Linked DNA regions of Archangium violaceum. Each later gene encodes a partner of the first gene's protein in a complex. Links are inferred from orthologs where the notes say so. Each region holds a gene or a part of one and is shown on either strand. Other genes may lie near its edges.

Region 1 (4,389 bases):
GCAGAAGACGACCGCCCAGCGCCACAACCTCACCCTGGATCGCTCCACGGCGAAGCCGGTGGAGGGCGTCTCCTGCCTGGATTGCCACGTGAACGGCCACACCACCGGCCAGTTCCACCTCACGCCGGACGTACGGCCCCAGAGCGAGCGCTTCCGCCTGGACACCACCTCGCTGCGAGGCGTCTTCGCGCAGACGCGCTTCGGCTCCAAGCGCACGCTGCGCTCGCTCGAGCAGTTCGTCCAGACGGAGGAGAACTCCGCCTACTTCGACGGCGACATCTCACTGGCCGAGCGCAAGGGAGCGCGTCACTTCACCGACCGCGAGCAGATGGCGATGGGCCACATGCAGAACATCATCGACTTCCCGCCCGCGCCCAAGCTCGACATCCAGGGGAAGCTGGATCGCACCAAGGCCACCGAGTCCGAGGTCCGCGGCGAGGCCGTCTTCAACAAGCACTGCGCCAGCTGCCACCCGGCCCCGTTCTACACGGACAACCTCGCGCATGATCTACGGGTCGAGCGCTTCTACAACCACGTGGGCTCCACGCCCATGGGTGCCAAGGGCCGCGCCGAGGGCCCCATCAAGACGTTCACCCTGCGCGGCATCAAGGACTCGCCGCCCTACCTGCACGACGGTCGGCTGCTCACGCTCGAGGATACGGTGGAGTTCTTCAACCTCGTGCTCCAGTCGCGCATGAGCCAGCAGGAGAAGGCCGACCTCGTCGAGTTCCTGCGCGTGCTGTAGCCGTTGCCTCCGAGCGGCGAGAGAGGGGGGGGCAACCAGGAGTGTTGCCCCCTTCCCCGCGCTAGCTCGCGGAGGCGAGCCAGGGCGTCGTCTGCGAGAAGTCGTAGATGCGCTCGATGGCGATCTGCTTGTAGCGCTCGACCTTCACGGCGCGCCGGGCGCACTCCCAGACGAGCTCCACGGGCGGACGGTCCGGCTCCTTCTTCTTGCGGCGCTTCACCTCGGCCTTGATGGACTTCAGGGCGATGCGAGGGTGGAAGCAGAAGGCCGAGGAGAACAGCAGGTGGCCGGCGAAGGGGATCAGCCGGGCTTCCAGCACGTCGCCCGTCTCGAGCCCCACCATGTGGCGGCGCTCGGTGACGTCGAAATCCTTGCCCGAGAAGAGCTCGCGCAGACGCACCAGCCCCTTGCCCAGCTTGCGCACCTCGAAGAGGCCATGGACCGTCTCCGTGAAGCAACGGAAGGCGTTGGCCTCCTCGGGCGGGGCGCTCTGCAGCCGCAACTGGTACAGCTCCGCCGCGGGCGTCAGCTTGGAGATCGGCGAGACGCGGTCATACAGGTAGTAGTCCAGGAAGGACGCCATCCGGAGCTCGAAGAGCTTGTCGTCCTCGAAGACCTCGCCGGTGAGGCGGAAGTACTCGGCCTTGGCGTCGAGCAGATCCGGCTTGCGCGACTCCTGGCTCCCGAAGGCGATGAGCTGATCGAGATAGGGTTGGTACGACAGCGGCGAAAGAGGGGATTCCATGGGGCTGCGAGATCCTACTCTCCGGCCATCAGCTTCGCGAAACGTGAGAAGAGGTACCGGGCGTCATACGGACCGGGCGAGGCTTCCGGGTGGTATTGCACGCTGAAGGCGCGGGCGTCGGGAATGACCAGGCCCTCCACGGTGCCGTCATTGAGGTTGACGTGGCTCACCACCGCCTTGCCCTTCACGCTCGCATCGTCCACCGCGAAGCCGTGGTTTTGCGAGGTGATTTCGACCTTGCCGGTGGTCAGGTCCTTGACAGGCTGGTTGGCGCCCCGGTGGCCGAACTTCATCTTGTACGTCCGGCCGCCCAATGCGAGGGCGAGGATCTGATGTCCCAGGCAGATGCCGAAGACGGGCACCTTGCCGAGCAGCGAGGCCACCACCTTGTCCGCGCCCTTCACCGCCGCGGGGTCTCCCGGGCCGTTGGCGAGGAAGATGCCGTGGGGCTTCTCGGCGAGCACGGCCTCGGCGGAGGTGCCGGCGGGCACCACCTTCACGCGGCAGCCCACGTCCACCAGGAAGTGGAGCATGGAGCGCTTGAGGCCGTAATCATAGGCCACCACGTCGAAGCGCAGCTCCGGAGCGGGCCGCTCGGGCTCGCCGAGCAGGTTCGGGGTCGGCGTGGTGAAGAGGTAGGGCTCGTGGGTGGACACGCCGGTGGCGAGATCCAACCCCTCCATGCCGCGAGCCGTCCGGGCGCGCTCCACCAGGGCGTTCGGCGAGTGGCCCTCGGTGGAGATGACGCCCATCTGCGCGCCGTGCGTGCGCACGTGCCGCACCAGGCGCCGGGTGTCGATGCCCTCGATGCCGACGATGCCGTGGCGCTTGAGGTAGGCGTCGAGCGTCTCCTGGGCGCGCCAGTTGGAGTGCTGCTCCGAGGAGTTGCGCACCACCATGCCCACGGCGTGGGGCTTCTGCGACTCCTGGTCACCGGGGTTGGCGCCCACGTTGCCCATCTCGGGGTACGCCATGGTGACGATCTGCCCGACGTAGGAGGGATCCGTGAGGATCTCCTGGTAGCCGGTCATGGACGTGTTGAACACCACCTCACCCACCGTCTCGCCGGAGGCGCCAATCGCGCGTCCCTCGAAGGTGGTGCCATCCGCCAATGCCAGCACTGCCCGCTTCATCACCTGGACTCCTTGATGTGACCGTCCTCGAAGACGAGCCGTCCGTCGACCCAAGTCTGGGCGACCCGGCCCGGTAAGCGCCGGCCATGGAAGGGGGTATTCCGGCTGCGGGAGAAGAACCGCGCCGAGTCCACCGTCCACTCCACGTCCGGCTCCACGACCGTGATGTCCGCTGGGGCTCCAGGGGCCAGATGGCCGCCCGGCAGCCCGAATGCTTTCGCCGGCCCGTCCGTCAGCAGGGCCACCGCCCGCTGCAGGCTCAGGGCACCCTCGCGTACCACGGCGAGCGTGAGGCCCAGGGCCGTCTCCAGGCCCACCACGCCATTCCAGGCCTTGTCGAACTCCACCTGCTTCTCCAGCACGCCGTGGGGCGCGTGGTCCGTGGCGATGGCGTCGATGGTGCCGTCGGCGAGGCCCTCGCGCACGGCCTCGATGTCGCGGCGGGTGCGCAGGGGCGGATTCATGCGGGCGTGGGTGTCGTAGGCGCCCACGGCCTCGTCATCCAGGGTGAAGTGGTGCGGGGTGGCCTCGGCGGTGACGCGCAGGCCCCGGCGCTTCGCCTCGCGGATGAGGCGCACGCTGCCCTCGCAGGAGACGTGGGCGACGTGTAGCCGGCCCTTCGTCTCCTCCAGGAGCACCATGTCGCGCGCCACCATGGCCACCTCGGCGGACGGAGGGATGCCGGTGAGGCCCAGGCGCGTGGAGGTGCGGCCCTCGTTCATCACGCCCTTGCCCGAGAGCGTCAGATCCTCCTCGTGCACCATGACGGGGAGATCGAAGAGCTGGGCGTACTGGAGGGCGCGGCGCATGAGGCCGGCGTTCATCACCGGGCGGCCGTCGTCGGTGATGCAGACGCAGCCGGCCGAGACGAGCGCGCCCATCTCCGCCATCTCCTCGCCCTGCAGCCCCTTGGTGATGGCGCCCGCCAGGTACACGTGGCACAGCCGCGCCTCGCGGGCCTTCGCCTTCACGTACTCGGAGACGAGCACGCTGTCGTTGACGGGCTTCGTGTTGGGCATGGCCACCACCGCGGTGAAGCCACCCGCCACCGCCGCCATGCACCCGGTGAGGATCGTCTCCTTGCCCTCCTCGCCCGGCTCGCGCAGGTGCACGTGCAGGTCGATGAAGCCCGGCAGCACCAGCCTGCCCGAGGCCTCCACCACCCGCGCGTCCTGCACCTGCAGCGGCGCCTCGGACACCTCGGCGACGCGGCCGTCACGCACCAGCACATCCCTCACACCGTCCACGCCGTTGCGCGGATCGATGACCCGCCCGCGGCGGAAGAGGATCGTCGAGCTCATCGGCACACCTCCTCCAGGATGGCGCGGCGGACGGCCACCCCGTGCGCCACCTGCTCCAGGATGACACTGCGGGGTCCATCGGCCACGGCGGGGGCGATCTCCACGCCCCGGTTCATGGGGCCGGGGTGCAGCACGAGCGCCTCCGGCTTGAGCCGCTCGGCGCGGGCGGCGTTGAGACCGAACATGCGGGAGAACTCACGCGCCGAGGGGAAGAAGTTCTCGCTCTGCCGCTCCGTCTGCACGCGCAGGCACATGACGGCGTCCGCGCGGGGGAGGACGGAGTCCAGGTTGGAGGTGACCTCGGCGCCCAGGGACTCCAGACCGGGAGGCAGCAGCGTGGGAGGGCCGCACAGCACCACCTTCGCGCCCAACGTGGTGAGGCAGTGAAGGTTGGAGCGGGCCACGCGGCTGTGGCGGATGTCGCCGACGATGAGCACCGTGCGCCCATCCAGGCTGCCCCAACGG
Region 2 (4,466 bases), 1.0 Mb from region 1 along the record:
ACAACCCGGCGGCCCTCTTCACTCGGCTCTTCAGCGGCTTCTCGCCGGCTCCCGAGCCCCAGGTGGATCCGCGCGCCGCCCTGCGCGCCAGTGTGCTGGACGCGGTGCGCGAGGACGCGAAACGGCTCCAGGTCAGGCTGGGCAGCACGGACCGCGCCCGCCTGGACGCGCACCTCACCTCCATCAGCGAGCTCAGACAGCAGATCCTCGCCCTGCCTCCGCAATACACCCAGGCCTGCACCCAGCCCCAGCCCGTTACCCAGACGAATCGGGACTCGGGCGGGAAGGAGCCACTGGAGCAGGTGTCCAAGACCATGTCGGATCTGCTCGTCCTGGCCTGGGCGTGCGATCTCACCCGCGTGGCCAGTTACATGTTCTCCGGCGGAGTCTGCGCCACGGTGTTCCACATGCTGGGCCAGAGCCGGGGGAACCACGACCTCACCCACGACCCGGACCCCAGCGCCCAGGACCAGGTGCATGCTTCGGTGGTGTGGGTGGTGAAGCAGTTCGCCTATCTGTTGGAGCGACTGAAGGCGACCCCGGAGGCCGGGGGCAACCTGCTCGACAACAGCTGTCTGCTCCTCACCTCGGACGTGGCCGAGGGTTACGCCCACTCCACCACCGACTATCCCATCCTGGTGGCCGGACGCGCCGGCGGGTACCTGAAGTCCCCCGGCGTCCACGTGCGCTCCACCAGCAAGGAGAACACCAGCAACGTCCTGCTCACCTGCCTCAAGGCCGTGGGCACCGGTGTGGCCTCGGTGGGCGGTGACTCGGGATACAGCGACACCGAGTGCACCGCCATCAAGGCCTGAGCTGCCTGTTGGGGCAGCCCGGGGTCCGCATACCCTCACCCCGACCCTCTCCCAGGGGGAGAGGGAGGGATGGGGGGTTCCTACTTCTTCGCCAGGTAGTCCTGGAGCGGACGCACCGTCTGCTCCTTGCGCAGCAGCGCCTCCAGCGCTCCCACCGCCATCCGCGCCGCCTGCACCGTCGTGTAGTACGGCACGCCGTGCATCAGCGACTCGCGCCGGATGGAGAAGCTGTCCGCGATCTCCTGCTTGCCGAACGTCGAGTTGATCACCAACACGATCTGCCCGTCGACGATCTTGTCCACGATGTGCGGACGGCCCTCGGTCACCTTCAGCACCTTCTCCGTCTGGATGCCCTTCGTCGTCAGGTACTGGTGCGTGCCGCTCGTCGCCACCAGGGTGAAGCCCAGCGCCCGCAGCCGCCGCGCCAGGTCCACCACCGCCGGCTTGTCGTCGTTCTTCACCGAGATGAAGACCTTGCCGCTCCTCGGCAGCTTCACGCCCGCCGCCTGCTGGCTCTTGGCGAAGGCCGACGGGAAGTCATCCGCGATGCCCATCACCTCGCCCGTCGACTTCATCTCGGGCCCGAGGATGACGTCCACCCCGGCGAAGCGCGCGAACGGGAACACGGACTCCTTCACCGCCACGTGCCGGAACTCGGGCTCCTGCGTGGCCCCCAGCTCCGCCAGCGTCTTGCCCACCATGCACAGCGACGCCAGCTTCGCCAGCGCCACGCCCGTGGCCTTCGAGATGAACGGCACCGTGCGGCTCGCGCGCGGGTTCACCTCCAGCACGTAGATCGTCTTCCCCTGGATGGCGAACTGCACGTTCATCAGGCCCACCACGCCCAGCTCCTTCGCCAGGGCCATGGCCTGATCCTTCATGCGCTCCACCAGGTCCGGCGACAGCGAGTGCGGCGGCAGCGTGCACGCCGCGTCACCCGAGTGCACACCCGCCTCCTCCACGTGCTCCAACACCCCGCCCACCAGCACCGCGCCCGTCTTGTCCGCCACCAGGTCCAGGTCCACCTCGATGGCGTCCTTGAGGAAGCGATCGATCAGCACCGGGTGCTCCGGCGACGCGCTCACCGCCTCGCGCATGTAGCGCTCCAGGCTCTGCTGGTCGTAGACCACTTCCATCGCCCGGCCGCCCAGCACGTACGAGGGCCGCACCATCACCGGATAGCCGATGCGCTCGGCCACGCGGTAGGCCTCCTCGTGGCTGCGCGCCACGCCGTTCTCCGGCTGCTTCAGCCCCAGCTTCTCGATCAGCTGCGCGAAGCGCTCACGGTCCTCGGCCCGGTCGATGGCGTCCGGCGACGTGCCCAGAATCGGCAGCCCGGCCTTCTCCAGCGGCACGGACAGGCGCAGCGGCGTCTGCCCACCGAACTGGACGATGGCGCCCACCGGCTTCTCGCGCTGCGCCACCTCCAGCACGTCCTCGATGGTCAGCGGCTCGAAGTACAGGCGGTCCGACGTGTCGTAGTCCGTGGACACCGTCTCCGGGTTGCAGTTGACCATCACCGTCTCGTACCCGGCATCGCGCAGCGCGAAGGCCGCGTGCACGCAGCAGTAGTCGAACTCGATGCCCTGGCCGATCCGGATGGGGCCGCTGCCCAGGATGAGCACCTTCTGGCGCTCGGTGGGTGGCGCCTCGTCCTCCTCCTCGTAGGTGGAGTACAGGTACGGCGTGTAGGCCTCGAACTCGGCGGCACAGGTGTCCACCCGCTTGTACACGGGCCGGATGCCCTTGGCGTGCCGGCGCGCGCGCACGTCGGCTTCGGTGCAGCCCAGCAGCTGCGCCAGGTACTTGTCGGAGAAGCCATCCGCCTTGGCCGTGCGCAGCACCTCGTCCGGCACCTTGTCCAGCGTGCCGAACTCCTGGAGCTGCCGCGCCTCGTGCACCAGGGCCTGGATGTGGCGGAGGAACCAGGGATCGATGGCGGAGAGCTCGTGGACATCCTCCACCGTCATGCCCTCGCGGAAGGCCTGCACCAGGTACTGCGGCCGCTCCGGCCGGGGCACGCGCACGTAGTCGCGCAGCACCTTGCGCCGCTCCTCCTTCTCCTCGGGCAGCTCGGGCGACTCCAGGCCCGTGCGGCCGGACTCCATGGAGCGCATCGCCTTGAGGTAGGCCTCGCGGAAGGTGCGGCCAATGGCCATCACCTCGCCCACCGCGCGCATGCTGGTGTTGAGGGTGCGGTTGGCGTGGGGGAACTTCTCGAAGTTGAAGCGCGGCACCTTCACCACGACGTAGTCGAGCGTGGGCTCGAAGGACGCCGGGGTGTCGCGGGTGATGTCGTTGCGCAGCTCGTCCAGCGTGTAGCCCAGGGCCAGCTTCGCGGCCACCTTGGCGATGGGGTAGCCCGTGGCCTTCGAGGCCAGCGCGCTGGAGCGCGACACGCGCGGGTTCATCTCGATGACCACGATGCGCCCGTCGCGCGGGTTGACGCCGAACTGGATGTTCGAGCCGCCCGTGTCGACGCCGATCTCCCGGATGATGCGCATCGAGGCCTCACGCAGCCGCTGGTACTCGCGGTCCGTGAGCGTCTGGGCCGGGGCCACGGTGATGGAGTCACCGGTGTGCACGCCCATGGGGTCCAGGTTCTCGATGGAGCAGACGATGATGACGTTGTCCGCCGAGTCGCGGACCACCTCGAGCTCGTACTCCTTCCAGCCGAGGACGCTCTCCTCGATGAGGATGGTGGAGGTGGGGCTGGCCTTGAGACCGGAGCGGCAGATGGCCTCGTACTCCTCGCGGTTGTAGGCGATGCCGCCGCCGGTGCCGCCCAGGGTGAAGGAGGGCCGGATGATGGCGGGGAAGCCGATCTCGTCGGACAGCGCGAGGGCCTGCTCCATGGTGGTGGCGTAGCCGCTCTTGGGCAGGGCCACGCCGATGCGCTCCATGGCCTGCTTGAAGAGCAGCCGGTCCTCGGCCTTGTTGATGGCCTCCAGCGAGGCGCCGATGAGCCGGACGCCGTGCTTCTCGAGGATGCCCTGCTCCGCGAGCGCCTTGGCCAGATTGAGCGCCGTCTGGCCACCCATGGTGGGCAGGATCGAGTCCGGGCGCTCCTGAGCGATGATTCGCTCGGCGACCTCGACCGTGATGGGTTCGATGTACGTACGGTGCGCGAACTCCGGGTCGGTCATGACCGTCGCCGGGTTGCTGTTCAAGAGGACGACTTCGACGCCCTCCTCGCGCAGCGCCTTGGTGGCCTGCGTCCCAGAGTAGTCGAACTCGACCGCCTGCCCGATGACGATCGGGCCCGAGCCGATAACGAGAACCTTCCGGATGTCATTTCGCTTAGGCATCAAGGGGGGCCCAATAGCAACGTTCGCCCCCGCTTGCACCAACCGTGTGAAAACGGTAGCCGGAGAGGCGGAAATGGAGCCTGCCCGGCGGGAGGGGGTATCGGCCCCGGGCGCCGGGTCCTCTGCTAGTCTGGGCTCTGTTTTCCGGAGGTTTCATGCGTCGCTGGTCTCTGGTCCTGCTGCTCGCCACCGCGTCTCCCGTCCTCGCCCAGGAGGCCCAGGAAGCCCCCGCCGCTCCAGCGGCCGAGCCGGCTCCCGCTCCGGCTGCTCCGGCCGCCGAGCAGGCTCCCGCCGCCGCCGAAGGGACGCCCGCGGCGCAGAAGCCGTCCCGCCGCCGCCGCGC

The links. The genes of interacting proteins can lie anywhere in the genome.
Region 2: the proteins of carA (region 1) and carB are in contact, whole or in part, in a solved structure (PDB 1KEE), measured with the Escherichia coli proteins. The link is inferred for Archangium violaceum from one-to-one orthologs.

Annotation. Positions count from the first base shown.
Region 1 is NZ_CP069338.1:9,276,769-9,281,157, reverse strand. Bases 565-3,563 are described here. They hold carA (glutamine-hydrolyzing carbamoyl-phosphate synthase small subunit), read right to left. Parts: upstream 2,624-3,563; coding sequence 1,505-2,623; downstream 565-1,504. Other genes in these bases: JQX13_RS39265 (dihydroorotase), read right to left, coding at 2,623-3,563; JQX13_RS39275 (hypothetical protein), read right to left, coding at 807-1,490; JQX13_RS39280 (cytochrome B6), read left to right, coding at 565-745. In the rest of the region: more of JQX13_RS39280, read left to right, coding at 1-564; more of JQX13_RS39265, read right to left, coding at 3,564-3,924; JQX13_RS39260 (aspartate carbamoyltransferase catalytic subunit), read right to left, coding at 3,921-4,389. UniProt on the Escherichia coli protein: Small subunit of the glutamine-dependent carbamoyl phosphate synthetase (CPSase).
Region 2 is NZ_CP069338.1:10,282,170-10,286,635, forward strand. Bases 696-4,466 are described here. They hold carB (carbamoyl-phosphate synthase large subunit), read right to left. Parts: upstream 4,124-4,466; coding sequence 896-4,123; downstream 696-895. Other genes in these bases: JQX13_RS43410 (DUF1552 domain-containing protein), read left to right, coding at 696-815; JQX13_RS43420 (hypothetical protein), read left to right, coding at 4,279-4,466. Outside these bases: more of JQX13_RS43410, read left to right, coding at 1-695. UniProt on the Escherichia coli protein: Large subunit of the glutamine-dependent carbamoyl phosphate synthetase (CPSase).